2 regions of the Paenibacillus sp. M2 genome follow, and region 2 is predicted to be linked to the other one. Evidence: predicted binding sites of a transcription regulator. Region 2 holds the regulator's gene; the other holds the start of a gene.
What was found. Region 2 encodes Rex, which represses fermentation and respiration genes when NADH is low (regulators of the CRP and FNR family bind a similar motif). Its sites were predicted from a motif close to TTGTGAAATATTTCACAA; they were not measured.

Region 1: adhE (bifunctional acetaldehyde-CoA/alcohol dehydrogenase) is a predicted target of Rex. The motif match lies at 4,692-4,709, and genes of this name have one in related genera.

The regions. Positions count from the first base shown of each region.
Region 1 covers NZ_CP169648.1:4,862,627-4,879,157, forward strand. Annotated here, with positions in the region: gene pflB (formate C-acetyltransferase) at 1-755, opposite strand, end outside; gene ACETMN_RS22550 (hypothetical protein) at 1,177-1,353, opposite strand; gene adhE (bifunctional acetaldehyde-CoA/alcohol dehydrogenase) at 1,999-4,611, opposite strand; gene ACETMN_RS22560 (Crp/Fnr family transcriptional regulator) at 5,041-5,757, shown strand; gene ACETMN_RS22565 (hypothetical protein) at 5,845-6,591, opposite strand; gene ACETMN_RS22570 (hypothetical protein) at 6,756-7,487, opposite strand; gene ACETMN_RS22575 (winged helix-turn-helix transcriptional regulator) at 7,679-7,975, opposite strand; gene ACETMN_RS22580 (ThuA domain-containing protein) at 8,307-9,035, opposite strand; gene ACETMN_RS22585 (sugar phosphate isomerase/epimerase family protein) at 9,060-10,028, opposite strand; gene ACETMN_RS22590 (Gfo/Idh/MocA family protein) at 10,226-11,338, opposite strand; gene ACETMN_RS22595 (AraC family transcriptional regulator) at 11,529-12,347, shown strand; gene ACETMN_RS22600 (hypothetical protein) at 12,373-12,687, opposite strand; gene ACETMN_RS22605 (Gfo/Idh/MocA family protein) at 12,720-13,658, opposite strand; gene ACETMN_RS22610 (TVP38/TMEM64 family protein) at 13,780-14,469, shown strand; gene msrA (peptide-methionine (S)-S-oxide reductase MsrA) at 14,651-15,613, shown strand; gene ACETMN_RS22620 (lipid II flippase Amj family protein) at 15,674-16,474, opposite strand.
Region 2 covers NZ_CP169648.1:4,517,986-4,534,516, reverse strand. Annotated here, with positions in the region: gene bshA (N-acetyl-alpha-D-glucosaminyl L-malate synthase BshA) at 1-862, shown strand, start outside; gene ACETMN_RS20510 (CCA tRNA nucleotidyltransferase) at 925-2,223, shown strand; gene ACETMN_RS20505 (biotin--[acetyl-CoA-carboxylase] ligase) at 2,210-3,187, shown strand; gene panB (3-methyl-2-oxobutanoate hydroxymethyltransferase) at 3,532-4,410, shown strand; gene panC (pantoate--beta-alanine ligase) at 4,407-5,303, shown strand; gene panD (aspartate 1-decarboxylase) at 5,296-5,679, shown strand; gene ACETMN_RS20485 (tetratricopeptide repeat protein) at 5,797-6,420, shown strand; gene dinG (ATP-dependent DNA helicase DinG) at 6,562-9,423, shown strand; gene ACETMN_RS20475 (redox-sensing transcriptional repressor Rex) at 9,642-10,295, shown strand; gene ACETMN_RS20470 (amidohydrolase) at 10,282-11,589, shown strand; gene ACETMN_RS20465 (DUF5590 domain-containing protein) at 11,629-12,159, shown strand; gene ACETMN_RS20460 (hypothetical protein) at 12,582-13,109, shown strand; gene ACETMN_RS20455 (AAA family ATPase) at 13,102-14,604, shown strand; gene ACETMN_RS20450 (3-hydroxyacyl-CoA dehydrogenase family protein) at 14,737-15,609, shown strand; gene ACETMN_RS20445 (acetate/propionate family kinase) at 15,606-16,531, shown strand, end outside.

The DNA.
Region 1 (16,531 bases), 340 kb from region 2:
TCTTTTGCTGTTGTCGCTGGTAAGGAAATATCGAACCCGTGCATATCGCCCAATTGTTTCAATTCTTGCAATGCACGAATCTGTTCAGACAATTCTTCCCGCAGACGAATGACATCTTCATCAATGACATCAACTTCGAGTGCGTTCAATTCGCCTTTTTTGTTACGAATCAGGAAGTCTACCCCGTACAAAGCTACACGACGATAGTCACCGATGATCCGGCCACGGCCGTAAGCATCTGGCAGACCTGTGATAATCCCTGCTTTTCGCGCTGCACGCATATCGGAAGTATAAGCATCGAATACACCTTGGTTATGTGTTTTGCGAATGTTCGTAAATATATCAATGACGCCTTGAGGCAATTCGAAGCCGTATGCTTCACATGCATCAATCATCATCCGGATTCCGCCTGTTGGTTGAATGGAACGTTTGAACGGAGCATCGGTCTGAACGCCGACGATCTGCTCTTTGGATTGATCCAGATAACCTGGTTGGTGAGAAACAATAGTCGCTGGTGTGTTCACATCAACGTCAAGGACACCGCCGTTATCCCGTTCTTTTTTGGTCAGATCAGATACGATCTCCCACAATTCTTTGGTATTCTGGGTTGCATCTGCGAGAAATGCATCATCACCGTAATACGGAGACAAGTTGTGTGCCAGAAAATCATTCACGTCTACGGATTTGGTCCATGTTCCTTTGGTAAAGTTTCTCCAGCCTGTTTGTTGTTTGACATCTTTTTCAATCACCGACATCGTAATCCCTCCACTAATTTGGATTTCTGGACACATAACATCTTGCTTCATTCGTATCATTGTGTGCCCAGAGCCGCGATTAATGTGAATTGTTTCACATAAACCGGAACATGTTCTCTCTACTTGGGAACCGGAACCGCGGAATGAATGTTTTTCTTACATTTTCAGTATACGACTTGGGGCTTTCATCATCTGTGATTTTTGTCACAAAGTCAGTGAACTAACTCACTCCACCTGCGCTGTGTCCCAATGAACCCTGTAAATTCACACTTAGCCACTGCGCGGGCAGAACAACTTCCGATCGCTGTTATCCCCGGATTTTTTCGATTTTATTTTTCAAAGGGGAAAATCCGGGGATAAAGGCGAACGCTCCGCATCTTCAGTTTTTTCTGCCCTCTCCGTTATTGTGTGAACATCTGGATCAAACAACCTCATCACGGATTCCGTGTAACCTCTTTAGGACCATTGCTCCCTTAAACTCGGAGCAAACAAGGACTTTGATCATTTCCTGAAAAACAGGTGCTTCGCTCTTCTGTTTTTCTGCCCTCTCCGTTATTGTGTGAACATCTGGCTCAAACAGCCACCTCACGGATTCCATGCCACCTCTTTAGAACCCTTTGCTCCTCTATGCTCGGAGCAAACAAGGACTTTGATCATTTCCTGAAAAACAGGTGCTTCGCTCTTCTGTTTTTCTGCCCTCTCCGTTATTGTGTGAACATCTGGCTCAAACAGCCACCTCACGGATTCCATGCCACCTCTTTAGAACCCTTTGCTCCTCTATGCTCGGAGCAAACAAGGACTTAGGATCATTTCCTGAAAAACAGGTGCTCGCTCTTCTGTTTTTCTGCCCTCTCCGTTATTGTGCGAACATCTGACTCAAACAGCGACGTCACGGATTCCATGCCACCTCTTTAGAACCCTTTGCTCCTCTATGCTCGGAGCAAACAAGGATTTAGGACCATTTCCTGAAAAACAGATGCTCGCTCTTCTGTTTTTCTGCCCTCTCGTTATTGTGCGAACATCTGACTCAAACAGCCACGTCACGGATTCCATGCCATCTCTTTAGAGCCCTTTGCTCCTCTATGCTCGGAGCAAACTAAATCTTAGAATAAATTCTGAAAAACAGGTGCTTTGCTCTCCTATTTTTCTGCCCTCTCGTTATTGTGTGTAAGACGGCAATCGGGGCTCCCCTCTCGGGGAACCCTGATCTTCTTGCCGTAAGTCACGCTTCGTTCTAGATTTGTTATTCAAACTTTCCGTAGAAAGCGTTGCGGTATACATCAGCCAGTTCAGTTACCAACGGCAACTTCGGATTGGCAGTTGTACATTGGTCTTCGAAGGCACGGTCAGCCAGATAATCTACATGTGCTTCAAAGTCTTTGGCATCAAATCCGATTTCCTGGAACGATTCTTCAATGCCCAATGTTTTGTTCAGTTTGCGAATGGCATTGATAAGACTGGTTACGCCTTCTTCTGTTGTACGTGCAGGCAATCCCAGAATCCGGGCAATTTCGGCATACCGCTCATCCGCTATAAAGTGCGAATATTTCGGGAACGATGCAAATTTGGTCGGTTTTTTCGCGTTATAACGAATGACGTGCGGCATCAGGATCGCATTGGTGCGTCCGTGTGCGGTGTGGTACTGACCGCCCCATTTATGCGCCAAGCTGTGGTTAATGCCCAGGAATGCGTTGGCAAACGCCATACCGGCAATGGTGGAAGCATTATGCATTTTCTCTCGAGCCAGTTTATCTCCTTGCAGCGCAGATTGCTCCAGGTATTGGAATACCAGTTGGATTGCTTTGATCGCAAGTCCATCCGTGTAATCATTTGCCATAACAGATACATAAGCTTCAATCGCATGAGTCAGTACGTCCATACCTGTATCGGCAACGGCTGTTCTAGGCAGGGAGTATACGAACTCCGGATCGACAATCGCTACGTCTGGTGTCAGCTCATAATCTGCCAATGGATATTTGGTGTTACCTTGATTTTTATCCGTAATAACCGCGAACGATGTTACTTCAGAACCTGTACCTGATGTGGTTGGGATCGCTACAAATTTCGCTTTTACGCCGAGACGTGGATATTTGTAGATCCGTTTGCGGATATCCATGAATTTTTGTTTCAGATCGTTGAAGTCCGTGTCTGGATATTCATAGAACAACCACATGGCTTTGGCAGCATCCATCGGTGATCCACCACCGAGTGCGATAATGCAGTCCGGTTGGAAGCGGCGCATCATTTCGGTTCCGCGATCTACTGTTGTTGTGGATGGATCTGGCTCAACATCGGAGAATACTTCGATTGCTACTGGCATTTGGCGTTGACGCAGATAGTGTTCTACCTTTTCAACATATCCAAGTTTCACCATCATGGCATCCGTAATAATCGCCACACGTGTGATATCAGGCATTTTGGCAAGATACTGTGTTGCCCCTTTTTCGAAGTAGACTTTGTTCGGCACTTTGAACCATTGCATATTCACGGTACGGCGAGCCACCCTTTTCACATTGATTAAGTTCACAGCGGTTACGTTGGAAGAAGTCGAGTTACGTCCGTATGATCCGCATCCCAGTGTCAATGATGGCATATTTGTGTTGTAAATATCCCCGATGGCACCGTGTGTGGATGGTGAGTTCACAATAATCCGTCCAGTTTGCAGACGATCTGCGAATTTGCCAATCACTTCTTCATTTGTGGAATGGATAACCGAGGAGTGACCCATACCGCCAAAAGCAACCACTTCTGCTGCACGTTCAATTCCCTCTGCTGCCGTTTTAACTTTGTAACAAGCGAGTACCGGACTTAATTTCTCAGCCGACAATGGGAATTTTGTACCTACCCCTTCAATCTCGGCCACGAGAATTTTGGTGCCTGCTGGAACTTCAATACCACACAACTTCGCAATGCTCACCGCAGATTGACCAACAATCGCCGGGTTCACCGCACATTTCTCGGCATTAATCGCACCTGCTGTCAATTTTGCTGCTTCATCTTTGTTAACAAAGTAACAGCCATTTGCAATCATTTTTTTCTTCACTTGATCGAAGATCGGTTCTTCAATGATGACCGCTTGCTCGGAAGCACAGATCATGCCGTTGTCGAAAGACTTGGACAGGATCAAATCCGTTACTGCCTGATTGATATCCGCGCTTTTCTCGATGAAACAAGGTACGTTACCTGGTCCTACGCCCAGTGCAGGTTTACCACAGCTGTACGCTGCACGTACCATGCCTGATCCGCCTGTTGCCAGAATGAGAGCCACATCATTGTGATTCATCAGTTCGTTTGTACGATCCATGGAAGGATCATCAATCCATTGAATACAATCTGCTGGTGCACCATGTTTCACAGCCGCTTCCAGCAGGATTTTGGCAGCTTCCCGGCTACAATTCTGTGCAGATGGGTGGAAACCAAAGATGATCGGGTTACGCGTCTTGATGGAGATCAGTGCTTTAAACATCGTCGTTGATGTTGGATTGGTAACTGGTGTAATCCCCATGATGATGCCGACCGGCTCCGCAATTTTCTGGAAGCTTTCATACTCGTTATCTTCAATCACACCTACGGTTTTGTCATACTTGATGCTGTGGTACACATATTCTGTTGCAAATATATTTTTGGTGATTTTATCCTCATATACTCCGCGGCCTGTTTCTTCTACGGCCATCTTGGCGAGCATCATGTGTTTATCCAGACCCGCAAGCGCCATCGCTTGCACAATCCGGTCAATCTGCTTCTGATCCATCTTCATGAATGCGGCGTGTGCTTTATTCGCTTTGTCGATTAACGTTTGAATATACTGACCTGCTGTCGGTTCTTTTGCTGGGGCGACTTCGTTCTTTACAGCCATCTCCCTCATCCTCCTAAAGGTTCGTATTAGTTTGTCTCTCTCGTTTACATTCACATCGTAACATGACAATAAACTTAATTATGTGATTTTTTTCACAAAGTATAACAAATTTAATTTAAGTTTTGTAGTGTCCTTCATACGACCATTTCCACTTCCTATTTAAAATATAGGGCTGTAAAATTCATCCTCTCCACTAAAAGTGAATTTTATCACAATGTTTGAAATTTCGTCATTTTTGCCCCCTTTCCTTCCCCCTCAAACGGTAAGATTAGGTATATACTGAACTTAAAAATTGAACCACCGCAATTTGTACCGTCCTTCCTCCCGGCCGAGATGACCTGATCAGGACGGCAACGGTTTGCGGCAAACCTCGGAGACTACTGGAAACTACAGAAGGTCGTCCGATGGACATAAAGGGGAGATAGACTTATGACAGAACTAACAACTGTACTGGAAAAGCGCGGCAATACCAATTGTTTCTCGGAAGCGAATTTCAACCATTTGCTGGTTACCATGAAAGATAGAACCTATCCGGAAGGTACACATCTGTACTGGGAAGGAGACGTCTCTGACAAACTTTATTATATGAAACGGGGCCGTGCACAGATCACCAAATCCACGGATGAAGGCAAGGAACTGATCATGTACATGTATCAGTCCGGTGATATGATTGGGCAGGCTGATCCCTTTTTTGGCTCTAAACACAGCTTCTCAGCGGAAGTGCTGGAGGATAGTGAGATCGGTGTACTGGAGCATAAAGACCTGGAGATGTTAATCTGCCAGCATTGTGACTTTGCGATCGACTTTATGAAATGGATGGGCATCCACCACCGGTTGACACAGACCAAATTCCGGGATCTCATGTTATATGGCAAACCGGGTGCACTTTGCTCCACCCTCATTCGGTTGTCGAATTCGTATGGTGAGCCGCATGGAGAGCATGTCATTATTCACAAAAAAATTACCCACACGGACCTGTCCAATATGATTGGAGCCACTCGTGAAAGTGTAAACCGCATGTTAAGCGACCTGCGTAAGAAAGATGGGATTGAATATGACAATGGCATGATTGTCATCAAAGATCTGAAGATGCTGCAAGGAATCTGTCACTGTGAACTTTGCCCGAACGAGATCTGTCGTATTTAATATTTGACTATGCTAATCGGATGTTGCTTATATATTTAATGAAAAAAAGCCCAGTTCTCTAAAAAGAGATTGGGCTTCTTGGTATACTTAGGATGCATTGGTCAATTCAAGCTTTACCGCATCACGTGGATTCAATTTCATGTCCAGACCATTTTCCATTAATTCTTTGTCATTCACCATAATGACCCATCGCTCATTCATACGAGGCGTAACATTCTCGACCGAAACAACAAATTTGTTATTCTCCGACATTCTTACAATGCCGCTGGACTTCAACACATCACGAACTGTGCACTCTTGAACGTAGACGCCGGCATATTGACGATTAAGGGTTGGCATAATGTTTCCACCGCTAACCTTGAGTAACGTTGTCTGATATGCAACGCCATCCCCCCCACTGTCAGCGGCTTTCACGTAAATGATCACTTCATCTTTGGCATGAAGTTCCATGTCCCAATCTTCCTGCTCAATATCCTTGCCATTCAATTTGACAGCCCAGCTAAGCGAAGAATCCAGAGAAACTTCACCGACGGATTGAATCCGTTTGCCATCTGCCGTAAAATCGACCAGTCCGCTATTGAGTAATGCTTTTTTGAGTGTCAAACCCTCACTAAAATCTCGCTTAATGGACTTTGTTGCATCAGGCAAAAACGTACTGCCATCTACAGCCACTGTGATTGTATTCGCTGTTTCTGTCTCTTTGACAATTGGCTGCTCAGAAGGCTGTGTCTCACTACAACCAGCCAAGATCGCCAGTAGGAGCAAACATACACCTATGTAACCGGGGATTTTCTTCATCATGTAGGTAACACCACCCTGCGTAAAATCATTCACCCTGTTGTCCATAACCTCTATTATGGCACAACCTTCGGCAAAAAAAAGTGTCAAAGCCGTTACTTTTATTGCGCGTGCCCTCCAGAGAGGGCTTATACAACAAAGAGAGCCTGCACACAGGCTCTCCAATCTAAATCATTTTTATGTTCTCATTGGTTCCGTTATCACTGGACACTAGCCTGCATATATGTCCGTCCTCCATCGCCATCTTTCAGATATGGATTAAGCCCAAAGAACTGCTCCTCAGATACGTATACACCTGTCAGCAATCGCCCTTCAAGCAATCCACCGTCCACCTGCACGCAGCATGAAGGTGCGTCTACATACTCCTGATACAAAGGAATCTGCCCATATTGTTGATGTACCTTGAACACCTTCCCTTGCTCATGCAAAGGTCGTTCCGAAAAATAGGTAGGCACAATATAACGGGCAATGACATCCAGTTCCTGCACGCTGTAAAAGGGTTCATCACCCAGCCATGGTGCAAACATTCGAATCTTCTCATATTGTGACCAAACAACCGCCTGAATCAGCATTTCTGCCTGAACCAGCCGACCTTCTCCCACATCCAGAACCAACCGCTTACCCTGGATGGTTTCTTCCATCTGAGAAGTCGTTGAATCAGGTTGTCCCAGCTCACATCCGATACACTTCCAGCCCCTGGACGTTTGAATCCATTTTTGCAGCACCGCCGGAGCTAATCTCGGACCATCGCTGTTCACAGAATGCGTATTCACTTCGGCAAGATCATCCTTAATTGAACGGGAATATGCGGTGCGCTTGAACAACTCCGCAGCTTTTTTATAAATTAGATGGACCTGAATGGATGCGCTCTCAAGTTCTGCAATATCTTCTTTGCCGTAGCGTACTTCACGGGATAAGCTTTCTTCTCTCATGACAAGTGGGCCTCCTTCGCTCCGGCCGTCTGTGGCCATTTTCTATAGATTATACTACAACTCATGACAACATGTGCATAGCCCAAGAGAAAAACGCCGATCAACCTAATACTTAAGACAAAAACCCCTGATTTCCACGGAAATCAGGAGTCTATGTCATTCATGTAACAAAAGTGGGTGATGCTTATACGTTAGTCAACCCACTGCTCAGCCCAGTCTTGAATTTGATTCATGACGGGCTGGAGCGCTCTACCTTTCTCCGTCAGTTCATATTCAATACGAACTGGCGTCTCGGGATAGACGTGACGAACCAGAATACCTTCACTCTCCAGATCTTTCATCCGTTCGGATAACATCTTATCACTCATGGATGGAATCAGATTGGAGATATCCTTGAATCGCTTCGAACCACTCATCAACGTTTGAATAATTAAACCATTCCAGCGCTTGCCCAAAAAAGAAAACGCCGTCTCGAAACGCGGACACATCCGCAAGTCTTGACCTTCCACATTAATCACCTCTTTAGAGATCACTCAAATCAACTTACATTTTGTTAGTATATTTCATAATAACATATTTAAGCTTCAAAGAAAACGCCTGCAACTAAAAAGTTTAAATTTTAGAAGCATAACATCCAAAATGGATCATACATCCCAGTATACATTACACGCTGCGTCGTAACCATGGGAAATATCGTATAACTTCCCCATAGTACTATCTTACCCAAAAAGAACCCAACTGCCACAGTCATCATCGACTCGGAGAAGGGTTCTTTTTGAATGAAACTTATAATTTCCATTTCACGATTGAGTTAGTGAATTAGACCAGCACGCCACCAAATGGTCTTACAGGTTCGCTCTTGCCAAATTCCGGCTTAAAACTGCGGGCAGGATATGCCCATTTAACAGCATTGCTGATCACTCTTAATATTTCCGGCTTGTAATAGGTCGGATACGTCTCATGACCTGGTCGGAAATAAAAGATTTTACCTTCACCACGCCGGAACGTACATCCGCTCCGGAATACTTCCCCACCCTGGAAGTTACTTACAAACACCAGTTCATCTGGTACTGGAATATCGAAGAATTCGCCGTACATCTCTTCTTTTTCCAATACAATCTTGCCTTCGATGCCATCCGCAATCGGATGAGATGGGTTAACACACCATACAATTTCCTGCTCGTCAGCTACACGCCATTTCAGATCGCAGCTGGTTCCCATCAGCGCTTTAAATGGTTTGGAGAAATGACCTGAATGGAGCACAATCATTCCCATCCCGTTCAGCACTCGCTGCGCGACCTTCTGTGAGATCTCATCGCTTACGCGATCATGTGCCATATGTCCCCACCATATGAGCACATCTGTGGAATTCAGCACTTCATCACTTAATCCGTGTTCAGGCTGATCCAGTGTAGCTGTACGAATAGCAAAGCCTTCGCCGCCAAGTCCGTCAGCCAGTGCTCGATGCAGACCATCCGGGTAGACTTCCCTTACTTCATCGTGAATTTTCTCATGGACAAATTCATTCCAAATGGTGACGTTGATCATATTCAATTTCCCCCTAGTGTAGCTCTAAACCCACCACATATCGCCCAGCGGTTCTTCGATTAATACTTGCTGGAGATTTTGCACGGCTTTAGAGAATCCTTCTTCAACCGACATCAGACCGTCTTCGTGCTCAATACTTACTACATAATCATATCCGACCAGACGCAAGGCACTCATAATATCTGCCCAAGTCTTGTTATCATGTCCATAACCAACCGAGCGGAACTGCCAAGCCCGATCCAGCATATTGGTATAGTCCTGCATATCCGTTACACCGTGTTTGTTCACGTTTACCGGATCAATTGTTGTATCTTTTGCATGGAAGTGATGGATAGCTCCTTCACGTCCCAAGATGTGAATTGCCTGAACCGGATCAATACCTTGCCACCACATGTGACTTGGGTCCAGATTGGCTCCGATCACTTCACCTGCTGCTTCACGCAATCTCAGCAACGTTGCTGGAGTATGAACGGAGAATCCACCGTGCAGCTCCAATCCAACTTTTACGTTACGATCTGCTGCAAATTTCCCCCACTCTGTCCAGTAAGGGATAACTTTGTTCTCCCACTGCCACTTCAGGATCTCCTGGAAGTCATTTGGCCATGGTGCAACAGGCCAGTTCGGATATTTGGCATCCTCATGGTCTCCCGGACAACCGGAGAAAGTATTCACTACAGGTACTTCCAACTTCTCAGCCAGTTCTACCGTTTTAACAAAATCATCGTGAAATCCTTTGGCAATATCCTTTTGCGGATGTAGCGGGTTACCGTGACAGCTAAGTGCACTGATCGTCAAACCACGTGATTCCACTGCATTTTTGAAATTTTTCAGTGCTGTAGGATTGCTTAACAACTCATCTGGCTTACAATGTGCATTGCCTGGATGTCCGCCTGTTCCGATCTCTACTGCTTTTAATCCCTTGGATGCTACATAATCAAGAGCATCCTCCAATTTACGTCCTCCGAATAGTACCAAAAATACGCCGAGTTTCAAGTGCAATTCCTCCCTGGATTAGATATCGTATGATTGCTGAATTCATGAATATTGAACTACAATTACCGTTCAGATCACATGCCTGTTTGATTAGTGTGGAAAATCGAGAGTGTTTCTATCCTGAAATTGAACGTAAGAATACTGGTTATTCTGCTTCACTCGTAAGAGCATCAAGCTTCGAATACTTTTTACTCAGACTAGTGGGATTCCACGGTTTCAATCTCAGTTTGAACTGTGCGAGTTACTGCAAAAGAATCATAGCTGCTCTCCAGATGTATGTGCTTGCCTTCAAGTGAAGAACGCTGGAATGAATGCATGGCTTCCAGTACGTGATAAGCAAGCTTGCCACTGGCTTTGTGTTCCCGTCCAGCACGAATGGATTCAACCATTTCCGTTACGCCGATGCCACGTTCGTTTTGTCCACTTTCGAAGACTGGTTTGACCGTCTCCCAAGTATCTTGACCGTATCTGCGAACCTTCACTTCCCCGTTAAAATAATTGGGGTCCGGTACACTAAGCGTACCTTCTGTACCATAGATTTCAATACGTGGCAGATCCGAAGCTCCGCGAATATCAAAACTGGTGATCATGGTTGCAATGGCACCTTCTGCAAAATCAATGGTTCCTGCCAAGTGAGTAGGCGTCTCTACTTGTAGTGCTGTGCCTTCCTTCGGCCCAGAGCCAATCTTGCGATCTGCAATCTGTATGCCTGCCGAGGCGCTGATTCTGCGAATCGGTCCAAGCAGCGTAATCAGAGCGGTCAGGTAGTAAGGTCCCATATCAAACATGGGTCCGCCGCCTGCAACATAAAAGAACTCCGGATTAGGATGCCAAGCTTCTGGTCCTCCACCCATAAAGAATGAAGTCGCTGCAACCGGCTTGCCAATCAGCCCATCCTCAATGGCTTTACGAGCTGTCTGTATGCCTGAACCAAGGAAGGTGTCCGGTGCAGAACCAACATACAATCCCTTTTCCTCAGCCAACTCAACAACCTTGCGACCATCCTCAAGAGAAATTGCCAGCGGCTTCTCGGCATACACATGTTTGCCTGCTTCGAGTGCAGCCAGATCGGTCATCGCGTGACTGCCAGGAACCGTAAGGTTCAACACAAGTTCAATTTCGTTATTTTGCAGCAACTCATCTACATTGTAAACGTTTGCGATATTAAATTCATCTGCCCGTTCCTGAGCGCGTTCACGAATCAAATCCGCAACAGCCACGACTTCAATGACCGGGTTGTTTTTGAGATTTTCCAAGTAGATGGCGCTGATGTTACCACACCCGATGATGCCTGCTTTCATTTTCTCCACTGTGACGTTCATCTCCTTACGCATGGTGAAAATCTGCGTTTGAATGGTTGAGATACATATGTTTTGTTCGATGTTTCCTGTTCCTTAAATCTAATACTATGGTATTCCGTTTCAGCTTCAATTAAAATGAATAATATGATTGAAACATGAACTATCTGGTCATAATTTTCAAATTGCAAGGAGTATGCCCATGCCGACAGATCAAACCTGCCAAGTTCTTACAGCAGGCTTTTCATTTCATCGTAAACCCTACGCTATGGTGCAGCCTGAAGGGGTGAAGAACTACCTGTTAAGACTGCAAACAGACGGACGTTGCCGTGCACGCATAGACGGGGACATGTCCCTGGTGGATGCGGGCGATCTGCTTCTTTTTGATCCTGACGAGCCCTATGAGCTGAGAATAGACAATGAAACCAATCCGATGGGAGAACGACTGGTAGAGAGTGGCGACTATCACATCTTCTTTAATGGTTCCTGGGTGGATGAGTGGTGGAAACGTCACAAACGGCCGACCCGAATCAAAGTCGAACTGACGGAAAGTCTCTTGGTCCTGTTTCGACAGCTCGTACTGGAGCAGCGCCGCATCTCCAATCCTTATCCGGAAATTTCAAGTTATTATATGCGAATTTTATGTCTCGAAGTGGATCGTCTGCTCGCGGAGCATCCAACGATAACCAACACCAATTACGTGGCTTATGAGATCAAAAACTACATTGAAGAAAACGCTTCCTCTTTATTCAAGCTCGATGATGTGGCAACACATATTGGCATCAGTGTTTCACGGGGTGTTCATCTCTTCAAAGAAGCGTTTGGCAAAAGCATCATGCAATACACGCTTGACGTACGGCTGAATATGGCCAGGGAACGGATTATTTTCAGCCCTATGACCCTGGAGCAAGTGTCTGAGTCTTCCGGCTTTAACAACTATACCTATTTTCATCGGGTATTCCGTTCCCGGTTCGGCATGTCCCCGAAGGAATTCCGCGTTATTCACCGGGAACAGATGTAATCATAGCAGTATACGTAAGTTGAACTTATTTGCGCGCGGCTATGGCCTCGGATACAACCATCGCCATATCTTCATTGCCAAACATGGACAACACGCCAAGTACCGTATCATCCGGGATCTCACCGGCTTCCTCCTTGGATACAATCAGCTTCTGCACCTGCTGCAAACGCTCATTGCTCTGCTGATTCGGGTAGGCTTGCCGGTACATCTCTTCCGGGTCCAAACCATTATTGACACACCACTGGGCAAATACGAGGATCATCATCTCTTCTTCCTGTTTATAGGTTTCTATAACAGCTTCCTCGATCTGTTTATTACGTTCCTTTTCATATTCATCCATGACTTGTATTCCTCCGTATGTGTATTCTGCAATTATTTGCGAATCAATTGTTCCGCCAGTTCATGACTGTCCATGACATGACTTGCACTGATCAGGCAATCATCAGGTGAGTCCAGACAAGCCAGGAAATTATCAACTGCTCCGCTAAAACCTCTGCGTGTTAACACGGTGTCCCAGCTCCCGAACGTTTCTTTGGTTTCCAGACTCCCCTGTTCCATGCAGCTGATCGTGTCCATGTTCACCACTTCAACAGATCGTCCACCACCATGCAATTCGATCTTCTCCAGATCTGCCCCAGCTTCACGCACCATATCGAATCGACCGTAGGCTGTTCTGCCCAGCTTGGCCGTTCCGGTTGCATGCAGCAGTCTGTCCAGATCATTCTTCCGAATCCATTGATGAAGCAACTCCACATTATGATCTGAGTACCACAACATCAGGTCCAGCATATGGATGAGATCATCATAGATGGTTTCTGCCGCAGGACGATCCTGAATGCCTGTACGATGTTTGGTCACTGTCAGGGACTCAAAGCCTTTTCCACCCTGCATCCATTCTTTCGCTTTTTGGTACATCGGTGCGAATCTGCGGTTGAAGCCCACTGCCAGCAACAGCCCTTGTGCCTCGGCAAAAGCAGTCATCTCTTCCGACTCCCGAATCGTATAGGATAATGGCTTGTCTACGTACACGGCTAATCCCTGTTCCAGACACTGCATGACAATATCAAAGTGTGCTTCCGTTGCTGTATGTACAAACACCGCATCCAGATCCCAGGACAACAGTTCTTTCAGATCCGTTGTTCCCCGTTCTAATCTATACGCCTTTTGAACGGCTTTGACCGGCTCCGGAGATCGGTTCATAATGCCTACAATCTCCACGTTCGGATGAGCTGTTAACAGCGGCAAATATACTTTACGTGCAATATCGCCGAGGCCGATAATTGCAACTCGTTTACGTTGGGTTGTTTCCATGATGATCATTCCACCTTCAGTTCGGTTCTATATTTCCACGTCCTATAGTGTAACCCTTCAGACAGCAACTTGCCAGTGATTGCAGCAGACTTCGCACGAATTGTTCAGACAATGGGCGAACGTGGTAAACTTAGGAGGAACAGCAGTACAGATCGGGACACGACCAGACCTGCCTGATCTGAAAGGAGCGTTTGGGATTTTGCGAAAATGGTTATGGCTTCTGTTATATGTTTTACTTGCAGGAGTCACGTTTATTTACAGATATGAACTGCTGGCCTGGACCGATCTTCATCAGTCCATTCCGCTGTTACTCGCCATGGCAACATTGTTTGCTCTTGTGCCTGTCATTCCTTATAAGTTTGTTATTATCGCCTTTGGTTACAGTTACGGTACCACCACGGCAGCCTGGATATGCTGGCTTGGCACCACACTTGCAGCCATGCTCGTTTATGGCGGAGCAAGAACCATCTTCAGACATCAGGCGAGATCGTACCTCGAACGCATTCGGGGTCTAAACCGTTTTACCACATGGATGGAAGCACATCCGTTCATGGGTGTCATGTCGATGCGACTGTTGCCGATCGTGCCTCAGATGGCCGTTAATATCTACGCAGGTATAACGTACACGCCATTCTGGGTCTTCATGCTTGCCACGGCCATTGGGAAAATGCCAGCGATTTTTGTATTTGCCTATGCAGGTGCACAGGCTGAAACCTCAATCTGGCTGAGCCTGGGGATTCTTGCCGGATATCTGGTGCTCATGGCCATTGTATTGCTCTTATTTCGCTTTCGATCACGCAACAAAGCCTGAATTCAGAATGCGCAAACCGTTCAGATTCAGCTTGTTTTCATTCCGGCTTGGTTGGCTTGCCAATTCAGGATATAATAGAAGAGCAAGCCTAATGCTTGTGTAACAAGTTTTAATAAAACGGTAGATTGCTGGAGCTCGAACACGAGCGCTAAATCTTCATCAGAAATGGAGTGACTATAGCATGGAACAACATTCAAGTGAGTTAGCAACTTTTGCAGGCGGATGCTTCTGGTGTATGGTATCCCCCTTTGAAGAACTGCCCGGTATTCATAAGATCGTATCGGGTTATACAGGAGGACATACCGAGAATCCAACATATGAAGAGGTCTGCTCGGAGACAACAGGACATGTAGAGGCTGTACAAATTACGTTCGACCCTGCCATCTTCCCTTATAAGAAACTGGTTGAACTGTTCTGGCAGCAGATTGATCCTACGGATACAGGCGGGCAATTCCATGACCGTGGATCTTCCTATCAGACGGCCATCTTCTATCACAGCGAAGAACAGCGCCAGATTGCGGAAGCTTCCAAAGCGGAGCTGGGACAAAGCGGACGTTTTGACAAACCAATCTTCACTCCCATTTTGCCAGCCAAACCGTTCTATGAAGCGGAAGAACATCATCAAAATTATCACCGGAAGAACCCTGCCCATTACAAACGCTACAGCAAAGGTTCTGGACGTGTAGATTTCATCGAACGCAACTGGACCGGTAACGTGGATAAAGACGGGCTGAAAGAGCGTTTGACGCCGCTTCAATATGAAGTTACGCAGAACAGCGCGACCGAGCCCGCATTCCATAACGAATTCTGGGATCACCACGGTGACGGTATCTATGTGGATATCGTATCTGGCGAGCCATTGTTCAGTTCTACCGACAAATACGACTCCGGCTGCGGCTGGCCGAGCTTCACACGTCCATTGCGTGACCACAACGTGAAGGAAAAAACCGATCTCAGCCACTTCATGATTCGTACCGAAGTGAGAAGTCGTGAGGGCGATTCCCATCTGGGTCACCTGTTCAACGATGGTCCTGCCGAAGCAGGTGGAATGCGTTATTGCATCAACTCTGCGGCACTTCGTTTTGTACCCAAAGAAGACTTGCAAAAAGAAGGATACGGTGAGTACGCCGTCCTTTTCCAATAAGTTTTAATACAAAAAAAAGCAGTGGGATGATCCCGCTGCTCTTTTTGTTGTACATTACAATTACATCATACTTACGATCCAACCGATCCAGTACGCAAATGGAATTAATAACAACTGTGCCACCATTGTACCGAATAAACGAGATACCAGCATGCAGCCATAAATCTGATTCATGCGATCCAAACGGATCTCGCCACGTAATGATCGGTCACTGAGCAAGGAAATCCGCGGATCAATCAGGATGGTTAACAAAATAGTCGCTATTCCGTTAATTAACCCGGTTGATTGGGATGCAGCTACAGCCTGCCCTGGGTAAAGGTACGCTGCATATAAGCTGGACAGGACACCTGTGGTATAGATTGCGGTTACCGCTACATTAAGCAACATTAACCGTCTTGGCATCCCATGTTGTACCAATCGTTTGGCCATCTTCCAGGATGGCGGAGTGATGTAATACGTTGCATTTCTAATCTTGCTTCGCTTCAGCATACCGCGAACCATTGCTGGGATAGAACCGGCTGCTTCAAAATGTACAACCATTCTCGACGAGAGCTTCACCATGGTTGGAAAACACAATATGGCTAATGCCGTTCCAATCGTTGCCGCACCCATCAACCAGTGCAGCTGTGCTGCAAAGTGTGGATTGGCTCCACGTGTTGCAGTATCCACCAGATTACCTACCATTGGCCCCTGGGCCATATTCGAGGTTCGAGAAACCAACAGCAAGATACCTGCCAATGAAATGGCCAGCGCGATTCTGCGGGTGCGTAATCCACCGAGGCGGAGCGCGTATGACAAGCTGTCTGCGGCATGAATCAGCATAGTGAACAACATAGGGATTGCCAGGCTAAGACTAAACATATGTATGTACTCCTTTATCTTCCTCTTATTGAATTTATTTCTTTCATGGACAGCATT
Region 2 (16,531 bases):
CGCAGTATGTGCCTTTCTTGCGAAACAAATGGTAGGGGACGGCCTTAAAGTGGTTACCACGTTACATGGAACGGATATTACGGTTCTGGCTCAGGATGAATCTCTGAAGGATCTGATCCGTCTGGCCATTAATGAAAGTGACGCGGTTACTGCCGTATCACAAGATTTGATTCGGGAAACGGTCGAATTGCTGGATATTCAGCGCCCAATCGATCTAACCTATAATTTTATTGACAAACGAATATATTATCCGCGGGATGCTGCGAGTCTGCGAAGAGACTTTGCTGCGCCCGACGAAAAAATATTAATGCACATCTCCAATTTCCGACCGGTGAAGAGAACTCAGGATGTGGTAGAGGTCTTCCGTCAGGTGCAGGAGCAGGTTCCTGCCAAACTGTTATTTGTTGGTGAAGGACCTGATTTGCCGAAGATGCAATGGAAGATTAATGATCTCGGCTTGAATGATAAAGTTCATTTCCTTGGCAAACAGGATGACATTGCTCAGGTCATTTCCATGGCTGACGTGTTGATGCTTCCATCGGAGAAGGAAAGTTTCGGACTTGTGGCGCTCGAAGCAATGGCTTGTGGCGTACCCACGATCGGTTCACAGGCCGGAGGAATTCCGGAACTGGTCTTACATGGTAAGACGGGATTCTTATCCGCGATTGGGGATACACAATCCATGGCCGAGAACACCATCCGTTTATTGACGGACGATCGTTTGGCTGCTGAGTTCAGGGAAGCATGTCTTCAGCGCGCGCATCACGACTTTTGCAATGATGCTATTCGGCATGAATATGAACAGATATATTACCGGGTGTTGGGAAGGGAAGTTCCGAATCTGAAGCCGATTTGCGGTTAATCATTTCTTAGACGAAATCATACTGTGGATACCACAACAGGCAAGAGAAGAGGTGATATGTGGTGGTTCAATGGACACAGGTTGATCGTGAAATGGCAAGGCAAAGTGAGAATGTACTCACAACATTAAACAAACATGGCTACAAGGCATATTGGGTAGGTGGTTGCGTTCGTGACGAATTGCTGGAACGAGTTGTAGACGATATGGATATCACGACATCTGCTTCTCCTCAGCAAGTCATGGAACGGTTTGACGATTGTATTCCTACAGGTTTGCAGCACGGTACGGTTACCGTTCGTTCAGGCGGTTATTACTTTGAAGTGACCACATTTCGAACAGAGTCCGAATATCAGGATAACCGCAGACCTGCTGCAGTTCAATTTGTTCAGGATATCAAGGAAGATTTACAGCGGCGTGACTTCACGATGAACGCTCTTGCCATGGACGTCACTGGGACAATCGTTGACCCGTTCGGTGGACAGACAGATATCAAGGAAGAGCGAGTCAGATGTGTAGGTTCTGCGATGGAACGATTTGGTGAAGATGCACTGCGGATGCTCCGCTGTGTCCGGTTTGCATCGGTATTCGATTTCAAAATTGCTCATAATACGTGGAAGGGTCTTGTAAGGCAGAAGGACCTGCTTCAACATATAGCGATGGAACGGGTACGGACCGAGATGGTAAAAATGATGTCGGGACCGCATCCATTAAGAGGGTTGGAACTGTTATACAGAAGTAATGCGCTTGCGCATATCAAAGCGCCGATAAGCTCGGCCCGATTCAACAAGATGTTGTTATCCAATCTGGAACAATTGTCAGGTCAGCATGTGTTGCTCCGTTGGTCACTCATCCTGATTGCTGGCGGTTATAGCAAGGATGAAGCAGATGTATTATTACGTCAGTGGACATTCTCCAATGAACATCGTTCTCGAATAACAGGGGTCCTTCAGGTGGAGCAGTTGATTCATACTTCCGTTCAGGAGCAGAAGGATACGGTCAGTCTCCGTTCCGATTGGATTGTTACTGTTCTGGCTTGTGGTGTTCAGGCGGCGGATGATTGGCTTAGAATACAGTCTACACTGCCAGCAGGATGGCGGAATCAATCCGAACAGGCAGAAATGCAGGTTGTTTTGGTTCAAGAGCTTGCAGCCGAATGGAGTCAATCGATTTCTGTGCATGACTTGAAAGAGCTGGATATCACAGGGGAACAAGTGTTACAAATGGTGCAGCGCAAAGGCGGGCCTTGGCTGGGGCAACTGATGAAACATTTGTTACGAGAAACAGCGATTGGAACGATAGCGAATCAGCATGAAGCACTAAGTGCAGAAGTGAAGCGGGTGGTTCAAGATGACCAAACATGAAGATCTGTTACATATGTTATTAAATGCAGAAGGACGATTCGTATCGGGTGAAGAGATTAGCCGTAATCTGTCCATCAGTCGGACCGCTGTGTGGAAACATGTGAACAAGTTGCGAGACATGGGGTATGAGTTTGAAGCTGTATCCCGCAAAGGATACCGTCTGGTAACGAAGCCGGATAGCATTGATGCTACTGGCCTCCAATTGGCACTGGATACAACCGTATTTGGCCGTAAGGCTGTTTTGTTGGCCTCGACCCTGTCTACGCAAGGGGATGTTCTCAAGCTAGCTGAGCAAGGGCAGGCAGAAGGTGCTGTGGTCATTGCGGAAGAACAAACAGGAGGAAGAGGACGTTTCGGTCGACAGTGGTTCTCTCCTCCGGGTAAAGGAGTCTGGATGAGTGTTCTGTTACGCCCTGATCTACCACTTCAGCACACGCCGCAGCTAACTTTATTAACAGGTGTGGCTGTATGTCGTGCCGTTCGAGCTTGTTCAGGAGCTGATGCAGGCATCAAATGGCCAAATGATCTGTTGATTGATGGACGCAAGGTATGTGGCATATTGCTTGAATCCACGGTGGAAGATCATGAAGTCAGATACTGTATTGCAGGTATAGGTGTTGACGTGAATTTTGATCCCGAGGATTATCCGGGAGATCTGACAACTATAGCTACTTCACTCAAGATGGAGACGGGGCAATCCGTAGATCGCACCAAACTAACGGCTGCCATTCTGACGGAGCTTGAACAGTTATATTTTTTGTATCAAAAAGAAGGATTTGGCGTAATCTCAGCCCTATGGGAGGCCCTGTCCGTATCGATGAATCGAGAGATTACAGTGACGAATCCTCATGGTGTCATTGAAGGGAAGGCAATCGGTCTTGACCCTTCTGGAGCACTTATCGTGGAGAAGCACGATGGAGAACATACACTAATCATCTCTGGTGAGATTTCCTGGAAATCATAAACAATTTGTCGAATTTTCACTGGTAAAATGAACATAAGACGTGAAGTTTGAGCAGAACTTTGGTATACTGTGTTCGTGAGGCGATATCGGCTAATGCAGACCGAATTGCACTCCCGTTACAGTAACCTTTGCTCTGCTTTGATGTGTTTTATATAAGCAGACCGCAGTGCAAGAATGAAATACGTTTAAGTGAGTTGTTGGATTCTGCTCTGAGCCGAAGAGGACCGAGACAGAAGGGACGATCGCAAGTGACTCTTTTTTGACTTTTCGGGACTTTTTAGTGGAAAACTAAAAGGTTTTTTTGTTGCGTTTATTTGAAAAGAAGAAAGGAGCCATGAGAGAAAATGGCGAACAAACAAGCATTGAATATTGTGAAAATGAAAAAATATAAGCAGGATGGCGTGCCGCTTACCATGATCACGGCTTACGATTATCCAACAGCACTCCTAGCAGAGGAAGCAGGTATCGATCTGATCCTGGTCGGCGATTCACTTGGCAATGTAGTACTGGGTTATAATTCGACGCTTCCGGTGACCATCGACGACATGGTGTACCACACACGTTCCGTTGTGCGCGGTGCTGAGAAGACATTTATTGTGGCTGATATGCCTTTTATGACGTATCATGGCAGCGTGGATGAGACGCTTAAGGGTGTACGTCGACTGATGCAAGAGGGGCATGCCCATGCGGTTAAAATGGAAGGCGGAGTTGAGATAGCGGACACCGTCAGAGCAGTCGTGCAAGCAGGCGTGCCGGTTCTTGGACATATCGGACTGACACCTCAATCGGTTAATCAGATTGGTGGTTACCGCATTCAGGGCAAGGATGCAGCGGATGCGAAACGTCTGATGGACGAAGCCAAGGCCTTGGAAGCTGCTGGTGCGTTCGGTATTGTGCTTGAACTGGTTACGGAAGAAGTTGCACGGGCGATCTCGGAGGAACTATCCATCCCTACCATAGGAATTGGAGCAGGACGAGGCTGTGATGGTCAGGTACTGGTATTCCATGATGTGGTTCAATACGCTTCTCCGTATACGCCCAAACGTTTTGTCAAAACCTATGGAGATGTGGGTACATTAATCAGAACCAGCATCGAAGCTTACGTGAAAGAAGTGAAAGATCGTTCGTTCCCGGCCGAAGAGCATGTATTCAATGTTGCGGATGGTGTTTTGGATCAACTGTACGGCGGACAACGCAAGGAAAAGGTGGGGAGTAACTCATGAAAGTATTACGGACAATCGCAGAGTTAAGACAGGAACTAAGCTTGAAGCGTCAAGCGATTAGGTCCAATACATCCGTTGTAGGTCTGGTACCAACAATGGGTTATCTTCATCAAGGTCATGCAAGCTTGATGCAGGCAGCCAGACAACAGAGCGATATCGTGGTATTAAGCATATTTGTTAATCCGATTCAATTTGGCCCTAATGAAGATTTTGACAGCTATCCGCGGGATGAAGCCAGAGATGTGGAAACAGCACGCTCACAAGGAGTGGATATCGTATTTATTCCCTCTGTGGAAGAGATGTATCCACAGGCAACGCAAACGACGGTATCTGTCTCAAAACTGACGGATCGCTTATGTGGTGCTTCCCGTCCGGGTCATTTTGATGGGGTAACAACTGTAGTCTCCAAGCTCTTCAACATCGTACAGCCACAGCGTGCATTTTTTGGTATGAAAGACGCTCAGCAGGTTGCGGTCATTCAACAGATGGTGAATGATTTGAATATGTCTGTAGAAATTGTACCCTGTCCAATTGTTCGCGAAGAGGATGGGCTTGCCCTCAGCTCACGAAATGTCTATCTTAGCGCTGAACAGCGTACACAGGCGTTGGTTCTGTCGAAGGCACTGCGTGCAGCTCAGGAAGCCGCAGATACAGGTGCAGCTATAAACGCCGCAGATATCCGTCGTATTCTGCACGAGCAGATTGCAACCTCACCACTTGCGGTTATCGACTACGCCGAGATTCAGGCTTTTCCAAGCCTGGAGCCGCTCGCAGATCAGGAAGAAGTTCAAGGACGTGATGATCTGCTCATTGCACTTGCGGTGAAATTCGGAAAAACAAGATTGATTGACAATATAAGGTTGCAAAAATCGGAGGTACTGTCCCATGTTTAGAACACTGATGAAATCCAAAATTCACCGGGCTACGGTAACGGAAGCCAACTTGAACTATGTGGGTAGCATTACCATAGATGAAGATTTGATGGAAACATCCGACTTGATGGAAAACGAAAAAGTGCAAATCGTGAACAACAACAATGGTGCACGTCTGGAAACTTATGTGATTCCAGGACCACGCGGAAGCGGGGTCATATGTCTTAACGGCGCAGCTGCACGTCTGGTGCAGCCTGGAGATAACGTCATTATCATTTCTTACGCCATGATGTCGCAAGAAGAGGCAAATACTCACAAACCCACCGTTGTGTTTGTAGATGGACAGAATAAACCTGTACAAACAATGAAACAGGAAGTCCACGCAACAATTATGTAATCGACTGGTAAGGAGAATGAAATCGGCCCTTGAAGCAAAAAATGAGTACAGGTCACTGCACTAATCCATTTTTTCAAGGGTGGGGATGCATCGATGTTCCAGCATGTTTTCGCAGAAATGAACGACATGTTAGATGAAATTATCAAGAGCTATCCTTCCGCTGAAGGCCTAAACAAACAGGAATTGCTGCAAAAGTGGAATTTGCTTAAGCGGATGAGTGACGGAATGCTGGATGAATGGCTGATGTTTGAAGAAAAGATGAGCCAGGTGAGGGAGCGGGAGATGGATAAGCCTACTTCCCTTGAACCGGAACAGGAAGCTGTTACTGCTCTGCCTGAACTCCATCTGGAATGTTTCAGTCGAGGTCAGGGCTATTTCAAATTACAGATGTATCCGCAGGCGATCATGCAGTTCTCCCGGGTTGTGACCGACCATCCGGAGAGTGCATTGACACGTTTTTACCTGGCGCTCGCGTATCTGAATCTGGAACAAATGGCGGAAGCCGGGACACATTTGCAGCAGATCATGTACCTTAAGGGTTCTCCTCGATTAAAAGGGCTTGTATGTAACGCCCTGGGCTGTATTCAAGCCAAGCTTGCGAATCCCGAAGCTGCATGCTCACTCTTTGCACAGGCCCTTCAGTATGACCCGACATTGACCGAACCACTGTACAACATGGAAGCTTGCAGGTTGAACAGGGGAAAATTGCAATATGCTAATCAGCTGACGACCCTTCATTAAGCGGGAATTCGGCGACAAAAAACGGTGTTCCCTCCTTTGGCATAGCGGCGGGGACACCGCTTTTTTGTCAGTTAATTTTCAAATCCCCTTTTTTTTGCTATGCTGTAACATAGACTGGAATGGAAGGGACCGTACATTGCAATGAAATTTGCCGTATTGGATTTCGAAACAACCGGCACGCAGTCCGACGGTGAGATTATACAGGCCGGACTTGCCATCATAGATCATGACTACAGCATAACTCAAATATATAGTTCTTATGTGAACCCTGGTGTACCGATTCCCCCGTTTATTTCGGGGTTGACGGGTATTACCGATGAAGATGTGGCGGACGCTCCTTCACTCGAAGAGATGATGATGGAGATGGTTCCGCTGCTTAATGATGTGGTGCTTGTTGGACACAACGTCGCTTTTGATTTTCACTTTTTGCAGAATGCTCTTGACCGTTGCGGGTATTTGCCGTTCACTGGCCGCATTCTGGACACGATTGATTTTCTGAAGATTACATTCCCATCACTGGGTTCTTATCAACTTGGTTATGTGTCTTCCGAATTTGGATTTCAACATGATCGCCCTCACCAGGCAGACAGTGATGCACTGGCGACAGCCTATGTGCTGCTCAAATGTCTGGATGAGTTAAAGGAATTACCGCTCATAACGATTCAGCGCCTCAGTGATCTGTTTGCACCAGAAGACAGTGACTTGGGTTGGTTTTTGGACGGAATGCGCAGTGAGAAGGAAGCAGAGCCGATTCAGGATCTGGACGGACATACCTATTATCGTCAGCTTGCTCTTAATGTAAGTGATTGGACTGATATAGGTGCACCACGCGATGAGCGGGAGGCTAACCCCCTCGATGGTGTAAGCTTCGAACAGTTTATGGACCAGGTTCGGGAGAACCTGAAGGATACGCTGGATCATTATGAAGAGCGTGAAGCGCAGACTCAGATGTTCAGCAGTGTAAGGCAAGCCCTGGATGAAGAGAAACATCTCTTGATCGAAGCAGGAACAGGCACTGGTAAATCTCTGGGTTATCTCTTGCCTGCTATTTACGAAAGTGTGAAGCAAGAACAGAAAGTTATGGTCAGCACGCATACAATCAACCTGCAGGAGCAATTGAGAGAGCGGGACATTCCGATGCTGACTCAAGTGGTTCCGTTCCCGTTTAAGGCTGCTGTATTCAAAGGACGTGGACATTACCTGTGCCTGCGCAAATTTGAACACAAAATCAATAAACGTGAATTCGCCACACCTAAAGAGGATTATTTCACAGCTGCTCAGATGATTGTCTGGCTTACGCAGACCGAAACCGGAGATGATGAGGAACTTAACCTTAGCGGACGCGGAGGGGACTTCTGGGAGACGGTACAGAGCGAATCTGAGTCTTGTCTGGGAAGATCATGTCCATGGTTCCGCAAATGTTTCTACCATCGTGCCAAACATGAGGCCGGGTTGTCTGATATTGTAATCACCAATCACTCCAAATTATTTACGGATGTGAAAGCCGCGCATCAGCTGCTGCCAGCCTATGAGAGTCTTGTGATCGATGAAGCACATCATCTGGAGGATGTAGCTGGTAAACATCTTGGAATGCATATGAAATATTTCACCTTGGTTCATACACTGACCCGCCTGTTTAAAGACAGTCGTAATGGACAGCTGCCTATGCTTCGTTCGCAGTTATCCGGGCATGAAAATTCGGTGCAATGGGGCTCCATGGTGGATCAGATGTTCCCGCTCGCTCTTGAAGTTAAGGATCTGTGGGATCGTATGAGTGATGCCTTGTTCGGTCTGTTGCCTGAACGAAGTGATGCTTCACCGGGAGAGACGGGGCAATTTTCCCTGCGTCTGAAAGCTTCTCAGAAACCTGCAAAATGGCAGGAGTTGCAGGGTCTGGAGAACCAGATCTATGTGACTCTGGGCGATTTGGTTCGCAAAGGGGACAAATTGCTGCTTGAAGTGAAAGAGGATCAGGATGATTATCAATCGGATAGTCTGATTACGGACATTACAGGATTGCTGAAAGATCTGACCACATTGAAGGAGAATCTGCGTTTCTTCATGCGTATGGATGATGCCAAAACGGTGTACTGGATGGAAGCCAGCGGTCAATTCCGCAGCAAATCTCTCCAGCTGTATGCTGTACCTGTAGATGTCAGTGCACAACTTAAGGATTTATTTTTTGATAAAAAGAAAAGTGTTGTGCTTACATCGGCTACGCTTTCGGTAGATAAGTCATTCCAGTTCATGATTGAACAGCTTGGCTTGCAGGAAGCTTCCGAGAATAATCGGTTGTTAACGTCGATGCTGCCATCACCTTTCAACTATCGCGATCAGGCACTTCTGGTGATTCCGCGTGATTTCCCGAGTGTGAAGGGCAGTGTGGGTGATGCGCACTTTGTCAATATGCTGGTGCAATCACTTGCAGAGACGGCAATTGCCACGCGTGGACGCATGATGGTTCTGTTTACTTCATACAAGATGTTGCGACAGGTCTATGATCCGCTGAAGGAGGCGCTATCTGGTAACGACATCTCGTTGCTTGGGCAAGGCGTTGACAGTGGAAGCCGCTCTAAGCTGACTCGCAGGTTCCAAGATGCCAAAGCTACGGTACTTCTGGGTACAAGCAGCTTCTGGGAGGGTGTAGATATCCCGGGAGAGGCGCTAACCTGTCTCGCTATTGTGCGACTGCCTTTCCAGCCACCGAATCATCCGTTGGTGGAAGCCAAGAGTGAGTTGCTTCAGGAACAGAAGAAAAATCCGTTCATGAAACTGTCCGTGCCGCAAGCGGTCATTCGTTTCAAGCAGGGATTTGGCCGGTTGGTGCGTACAGCGAAGGACAGAGGAATTGTCATTGTTTATGATACACGGGTGATTGAAGCGTACTATGGTAAATTCTTTTTATATTCATTACCTGGTCCCAAAATGGAGCATATGCTCACGGAGCAAATGGTTCCACGAATTACCGAGTGGTTGGAAAAACCTGTTAATGAACAAGAATAATGGTTGTTTTGTTCGTTATATCATTGCATGAGACTATCGTTTGGCGTTAAACTTTATTAGATATTTCCGTATCCGATTAAAGCAGTTGCACGTAAGAACTTATAACCTAAATTACAAGGAGCATTCTGTATAAAATGTCATGTTTATCTTTGAGTTTATACAGAATGCTCATCTTTTCATCTATTATTTTATCGTGGCCTTGGTAAGGGGGAGCAAGAATGAAATCGGATAAAATTTCGGAAGCGGTGGTACGACGTCTGCCTGTATACTTGCGTTATTTGAACGAGTTGCATCAGCGTGAGGTGGCTACTGTTTCTTCTCAAGAGCTTGGACAGAGGCTGGATCTGAATCCGGCCCAAATTCGTAAAGACCTGGCTTACTTCGGTGATTTTGGTCGTAAAGGGATCGGGTATGATGTATCCTATTTGATCGAGAAAATTCGTCACATTCTCAAAATCGATCAGCAAATTAATGTAGCTCTGGTAGGAGCGGGTAATCTCGGTCAAGCCTTGTCCAACTACAACACATATCTGAAAGACAACATGAAGATTGTTGCTGTATTTGATGCATATGGACCGAAGATTGGTAGTCAGATTAACAGTTTGACGGTAAAACCAATGAATGAATTGACGGAAGCGGTTAAAACAGAAAACATCCGCATCGGAATTATCACGGTTCCGGATACGGAAGCCCAAAATGTAGCCGATCAGCTTATTGAATCCGGAATCGAAGCGATTCTTAATTTTGCACCAACCATTCTAAAAACACCGCCGCATATCCGCATTCACCATGCTGACTTTACAACGGATCTGCTTAGTTTGGCCTATTACTTGGAGACTGGAAAGGACGACGAGGAAGATGACAACAAATAGATGGGTAATTCACAACGGCAAATTTGCCGTTAATGAAGGCGGCACAACATGGAACGTGGTTCAAGGATACATGGTTGTCGAGGATGACAAGATTGTGCATATTGGTGAGACATTGCCGGATGGAGACAAAAATTGTACCAAAGTGGATGGAAAAGGACTGTTCTTCCTGCCGGGTCTGATCAATACGCATGGTCATGCAGCAATGTCGTTGCTCAGAGGGCACGGAGATGATCTTGCGTTGCAAGTATGGTTGCAGGAAAAAATGTGGCCGATGGAAGCGAAAATGACTTCACAAGACGTATATTGGGGAACTTCGCTATCGGTGCTTGAAATGTTGAAAGGCGGAACTACAGCTTTCCTGGACATGTACGATCACATGGATCAAGTTGCCAAAGTTGTGGAGCAATCCGGTGTTAGAGCAGCACTGGCACGTGGTGTAATCGGGCTGTGCTCGGAAGAAGAGCAACTGCGGAAACTGGAGGAGTCGGCAGCGTTTGCACGTGAGTGGAATGGACAGGCAGATGGTCGCATTACAACTGTAATCTCGCCACACGCCCCATATACATGCCCTCCTGACTACATAGAGAAGCTTGTGCAGGTCGCGAACGACCTGAACCTTCCTCTCCATACACATATGTCTGAAACGCTTCGTGAAGTGGAGCAGAACGTGGCTGATTATGGACTGCGTCCTGTGGCACATCTGGAGAAACTGGGCTTTTTCTCACGTCCATCCCTGGTTGCACATGCGGTGCATCTGAATGACGAAGAGATTGAGATTCTGGCCCGTCATGATGTGGCTGTATCCCATAACCCGGGAAGTAACCTGAAACTTGCTTCCGGTGTTGCGCGGGTACCAGCATTACTGAAAGCAGGAGTTACCGTTTCACTCGGAACAGACGGACCGGCAAGCAACAACAACCTGGATATGTTCGAGGAAATGAGACTGGCTGCATTGATCCACAAAGGTGTATCTGGTGACCCGACGGCTGTGCCAGCAGGCGAAGCGTTACTCCTCGGAACGTCATACGGTGCCAAGTCCATTTTCATGAACAATACCGGAGCACTTGAGGTCGGCATGAAGGCTGATTTTATCGCTCTTGACATTGAACAGGCACATTTCTATCCACATACAGACCTGATCTCACATACAATCTACTCGGCTTCTGCCAAAGATGTTGAGCACGTATGGGTGGATGGAAAACAAGTGGTCAAACACGGCGAATGTCTGACGCTGGATGAAGAACGCATTTTGCGTGAGTCTCAATTGGCATTTGATGGTCTGCTTGCTCGTTAATTGCAGGACAGAGCATCATAGGGAAAGGAAGTTCGGCTTTTGAAGAAAAAAAAGAAGTGGATATGGATTTCGCTGCTTGCACTGGTTCTGATTCTGTTTGGACTTCAGCGTTATTACGTCTATGTCACGCAGGACCAGCGTAAGGAAGAAGCTCTCGCTATACAGGCAGCACAGAAGCAACTGGGCATTACATCCTATGATGAATTGCGCAAGTACATCTGGGGAGACAAAGAAGGCTCTGACAACATCTACTGGACCCTGATCGGCAAAAATAAGGATAACCAGGATGTTATGGTCTGGGTTAAATTCGATGCAAACAATCAACCGGCTAAGGGTGCAAACGCTGTACACAGTGAGCTGCTGCAGAATGGCATGTCCGAAGCGCAGATCCGCAATCGCTTCAGTTCTGAAGTTCCTGCCGGCGAGATTAAACGAATCATGCCCGGAGTTGTGAATGGAATATATGTGTGGCAAGTGTATTATAAAGACGGTACGCATAACCACTATCGCTTTTATCGTTTTAGCAATGGAGAACAGGTGGACCTGGTCTACACACTACCGAACAGCTAGTACAAATAGAGTGACATAACTAGAGAATTAGAGAAATGAAAGAACCGGCAGACGGATATCCGACTGAACCGGTTCTTTGTGTTGCCTGTAAATATTTTTGATTTAAATAAATCAATTTCATAATACCTTTAGCTGCTTCAATCAAGGGTAGATATAGATCATAACGATTCAATTTGTCTATATCTAGTTACAAAAATCTATTTTTAGTGAGTTATGAAAATGATTTAAATAGTTAAAATTAATAATTTATTCATATTTTCGCCTTCGAAAATGTATATACGATGTGATATACTCAGTTATGTACTCAAAGTTACATTCAAAACAAATAATCCTGTCGAAATTATCGAAGGAGTCAATGTGCACATATTCGTATATACCAATAAGCCAGTAGGTTGGGCCAAAATCTGGGAGGGGTAATTCACTTGAAGCTAAAAGTATTGCCTATTGCTTTAACTGCCGTCATTTCAGCCGTTGTGTTGTTTGGAGGTTGGTTTGTATATCGTCAGGTGGCCGTGCAGAATCCGATTGAAAAGATGGTTACCCAGTACGATGGAGTCAATGACGTTCAATTAACTATTAACCGCAATGACGTACAATTGAAACTGGATCTGCAACCGGATGTTGATTTGGGCAGACTGGTACAATATATTCACAAAGAAGGACAGACGGTGATTGGTTCACGCTCGTTAAAGCTGGATGTTGTGGATCATTCCAACGAGGCGCTTGAGAACTGGTGGGGTGATGCCATGTTTACCGTAGCCCAGGCGATGGAGAACAAGCAGTACACCGAGATTACACCAACGTTGTCGAAGATGGCGACAAACGGGATTAAAGTGAATACAGCTATGGATGACAACAATGTATATGTCAGTCTCAGTGACGGAGATGCCAGCAAGTTTATTATTCTGCCGCGTGTGCCCGGTCAGATAGGAGTGTGGCCTAATGCCTAAATGGACAAAAGAAGTTGCCATCGGATTTTTTCCTGTGTTGATTATTTTCCTTGCGTTTACTGGTGTTAATATTGTTCCGATTCTTATTGCGGCGGCGGTTGTCGGTGGTCTGCTGTTCATGATGCAAATGCGCGGCGGGATTACAGTAGGCGCTGCACAGGAACGTAAACGGAAGAAGAAAGGACCTTCGAAGCTTACTTTTGAAGAAATTGGAGGTCAGGACAGTGCCAAGCAGGAATTACGTGAAGCACTTGACTTTCTCATCAAACATGAAGAAATTCGGAAGTTCGGAATTCGTCCGTTAAAAGGGATCTTGCTGACGGGCCCTCCAGGGACAGGGAAAACGTTGATGGCCAAGGCTGCTGCCCATTACACAGATTCTGTTTTTGTAGCAGCTTCGGGTAGTGAGTTCGTGGAAATGTATGTGGGTGTGGGTGCCAGCAGAATTCGGGATTTGTTCAAGGATGCGAGAACCCGTGCCACCAAGGAAAATAAGGAAAATGCCATTATATTTATCGATGAGATTGATGTCATCGGGGGTAAACGTGAAGGTGGTCAACAGCGCGAGTATGATCAGACTCTGAATCAGCTCTTGACGGAGATGGATGGAATTTATTCTTCTGAGACACCTCGAATTCTGGTTATAGCTGCAACGAACCGCAAAGAAATGCTGGATAGTGCCCTGACACGTCCGGGACGTTTTGACCGTCACATTCAAGTGGACTTGCCCGACAAAAAGGGCAGAAAGCACATTCTTGAACTGCATGCGGTGAACAAACCTCTGATGGAGGAAGTTAATCTGGAGAAGACAGCCGAGGAATCATATGGGTTTTCCGGTGCGCAGCTTGAAAGTGTTATGAACGAAGCAGCAATATACGCCATGCGGGACGGGCTGTTACACATTGAACAACGGCACTTGTCCCTTGCTATTGATAAAGTCATGATGGGTGAGAAGACGGACCGTGAGTCCAGTGTGGAAGAGAAGAAAAGGGTTGCCATTCATGAATTGGGACATGCCATTATGGCTGAACTCGTTCGTCCAGGCAGTGTTAGTCAGGTGGCACTTAGTCCGCGTGGTCAGGCGCTGGGATATGTACGTCACAACCCGCAACAGGAACAGTTCCTCTATACGAAGCGTTTCCTGGAAGAGCAGATCATGATTGCACTCGGAGGAGCCGCTGCGGAGGAAATGTACTACGGTGGACGTTCCACTGGGTCACGTAATGACTTTGATCAGGCAACGAATGTCGTACAGACCATGATGGCTTCGGGATTGACTTCACTTGGTATTGTGAACATGGATATGGTTACAACCGAAGAACTCATGCGGGAGAATAAATTGATTCTGCAAGATCTGATGGAACAGACAAAGCGGTTGCTTGAAGAACAACGGACAATTTTCGACAATTCACTCGACATCTTGATTCGTGAGGAAGTTTTGTCTGGCGAGCAATTTCGTTGTCAATTTCGTGACAGTGCCCTTCTACCAGCATAATTTATTTATGCTGGTTATTTTTTTTTACATTTCACTCGTGCTAAGATATTATTATATGTTGGGTCGAAATTTGTAATTTTCGGCGAACAGGGTACAATAGAGAATAGAGAACCGAAAGGATGGAGCAGAACCATGTTTTTCAAAAAAATAGGAGTTGTCGGCGGCGGTACGATGGGACAAGGTATTTCCCAGATGCTCGCAGCCAAAGGACTTGATGTGCTTCTCGTGGAGCACACAACACAAAAGCTGGATCATGCCTATGACATGATCGAAACCAATCTGGATAAACAACTGGAGAAATGGGCGATTACAAAAGCGGAGAAGAAATTGATTCTTTCCCGTATTACCAAGGTAGCTCATTTAGCTGAACTTGGAACTTGCGACATGGTCATTGAGACAATTTCAGAGGATCTGGATGCGAAAAAAGCAGTATTCAGCCAACTGGACCAAGTTTGTCCAAGCAATGTCATTCTGGCAAGTAATACATCCACGCTGAGTTTGACCGAGCTTGCAAGCTCGACCAAATACCCAGAGCGTGTTATTGGTATGCACTTTATTCACCCGGTATCCCGGGTTGATCTTGTAGAGATTATTCGTGGACTGAAAACTTCGGATACAACATTCGAAGAGACCAGACGTTTTGTTGAAGAAGTAGCAGACAAAAAAGGAGTCATGATCTATGAATCCCCTGGCTTCGTAACTTCCCGTCTGATCTGCCTGCTGATTAACGAAGCGTTGCATGTATTGCAAGAAGGTGTTGCATCTGCTGAAGATATCGATGATGCAATGCGTATCGGATACAACTTCCAACATGGACCACTCGAAATGGCTGACCGTTTTGGATTGGATTCTGTTGAAGCTGCACTCGAAAGAATGTTCCGTGAATTCGGAGAATTGAAATATCGTCCTTCTACAGTCCTGAAGAAAATGGTGCGTGCAGGACACCTGGGTGCCAAAACAGGCGAAGGATTCTTCAAGTACGACAAGGATGGTGACCGACTGTGAAAGTACTCGTAATTAATGCGGGGAGTTCCTCGCTCAAATATCAACTGTATAATATGACTGACGAGTCTGTACTGGCCAAAGGTTTGGTGGAACGGATCGGAATGGATTCCTCCATTCTGACACACAAACCGACAGGCCGCGAGGATGTTACAGAAGTTAGCGAGATTCTGGAGCATACAACAGCGATCCGTAAAGTCATTGATATTTTGACTCATAAAGAAAATGGTGTACTGGATTCTGTAAGTGAAATTCAAGCTGTTGGACACCGTGTTGTTCACGGTGGTGAAGCATTTAAAGAATCTGCATTGGTAGATGATGCTGCCAAAGCTGAAATTCGTCGTTTGTTCGACTTGGCTCCACTTCATAACCCTGCAGCAATGATGGGGATTCGTGCGGCTGAATTAAATATGCCAGGTGTGCCTCAGGTAATGGTCTTCGATACGGCGTTCCATCAAACGATGCCGGAAAAAGCATATCTGTATGCTATTCCGCGTGTACTTTACAAAAAATATAAAGTACGTCGCTACGGCGCACATGGTACTTCCCATGATTTCGTAAGCAAGGCAGCTGCTGAATATCTGGATCGTCCAGTGGAAGATCTGAAAATCATCACTTGTCACGTCGGTAACGGTGGTAGTGTAACAGCAGTTAAAGGTGGCGTATCCGTTGATACTTCGATGGGTATGACTCCACTAGAGGGACTGATGATGGGAACGCGTTCGGGTGACCTTGACCCAGCCATCGTACCTTATGTAATGAACAAGGAAGAACTGAGTGTAAGCGAAGTGAACTCCATGTTGAACAAACACAGTGGATTGCTTGCGATCTCCGGAATCAGTAGTGACATGCGTGAGATTACGGAAGGTATGGAGAATGGCGATGCCAACTCCACGCTTGCTTTTGAAATGTACGAATACCGTCT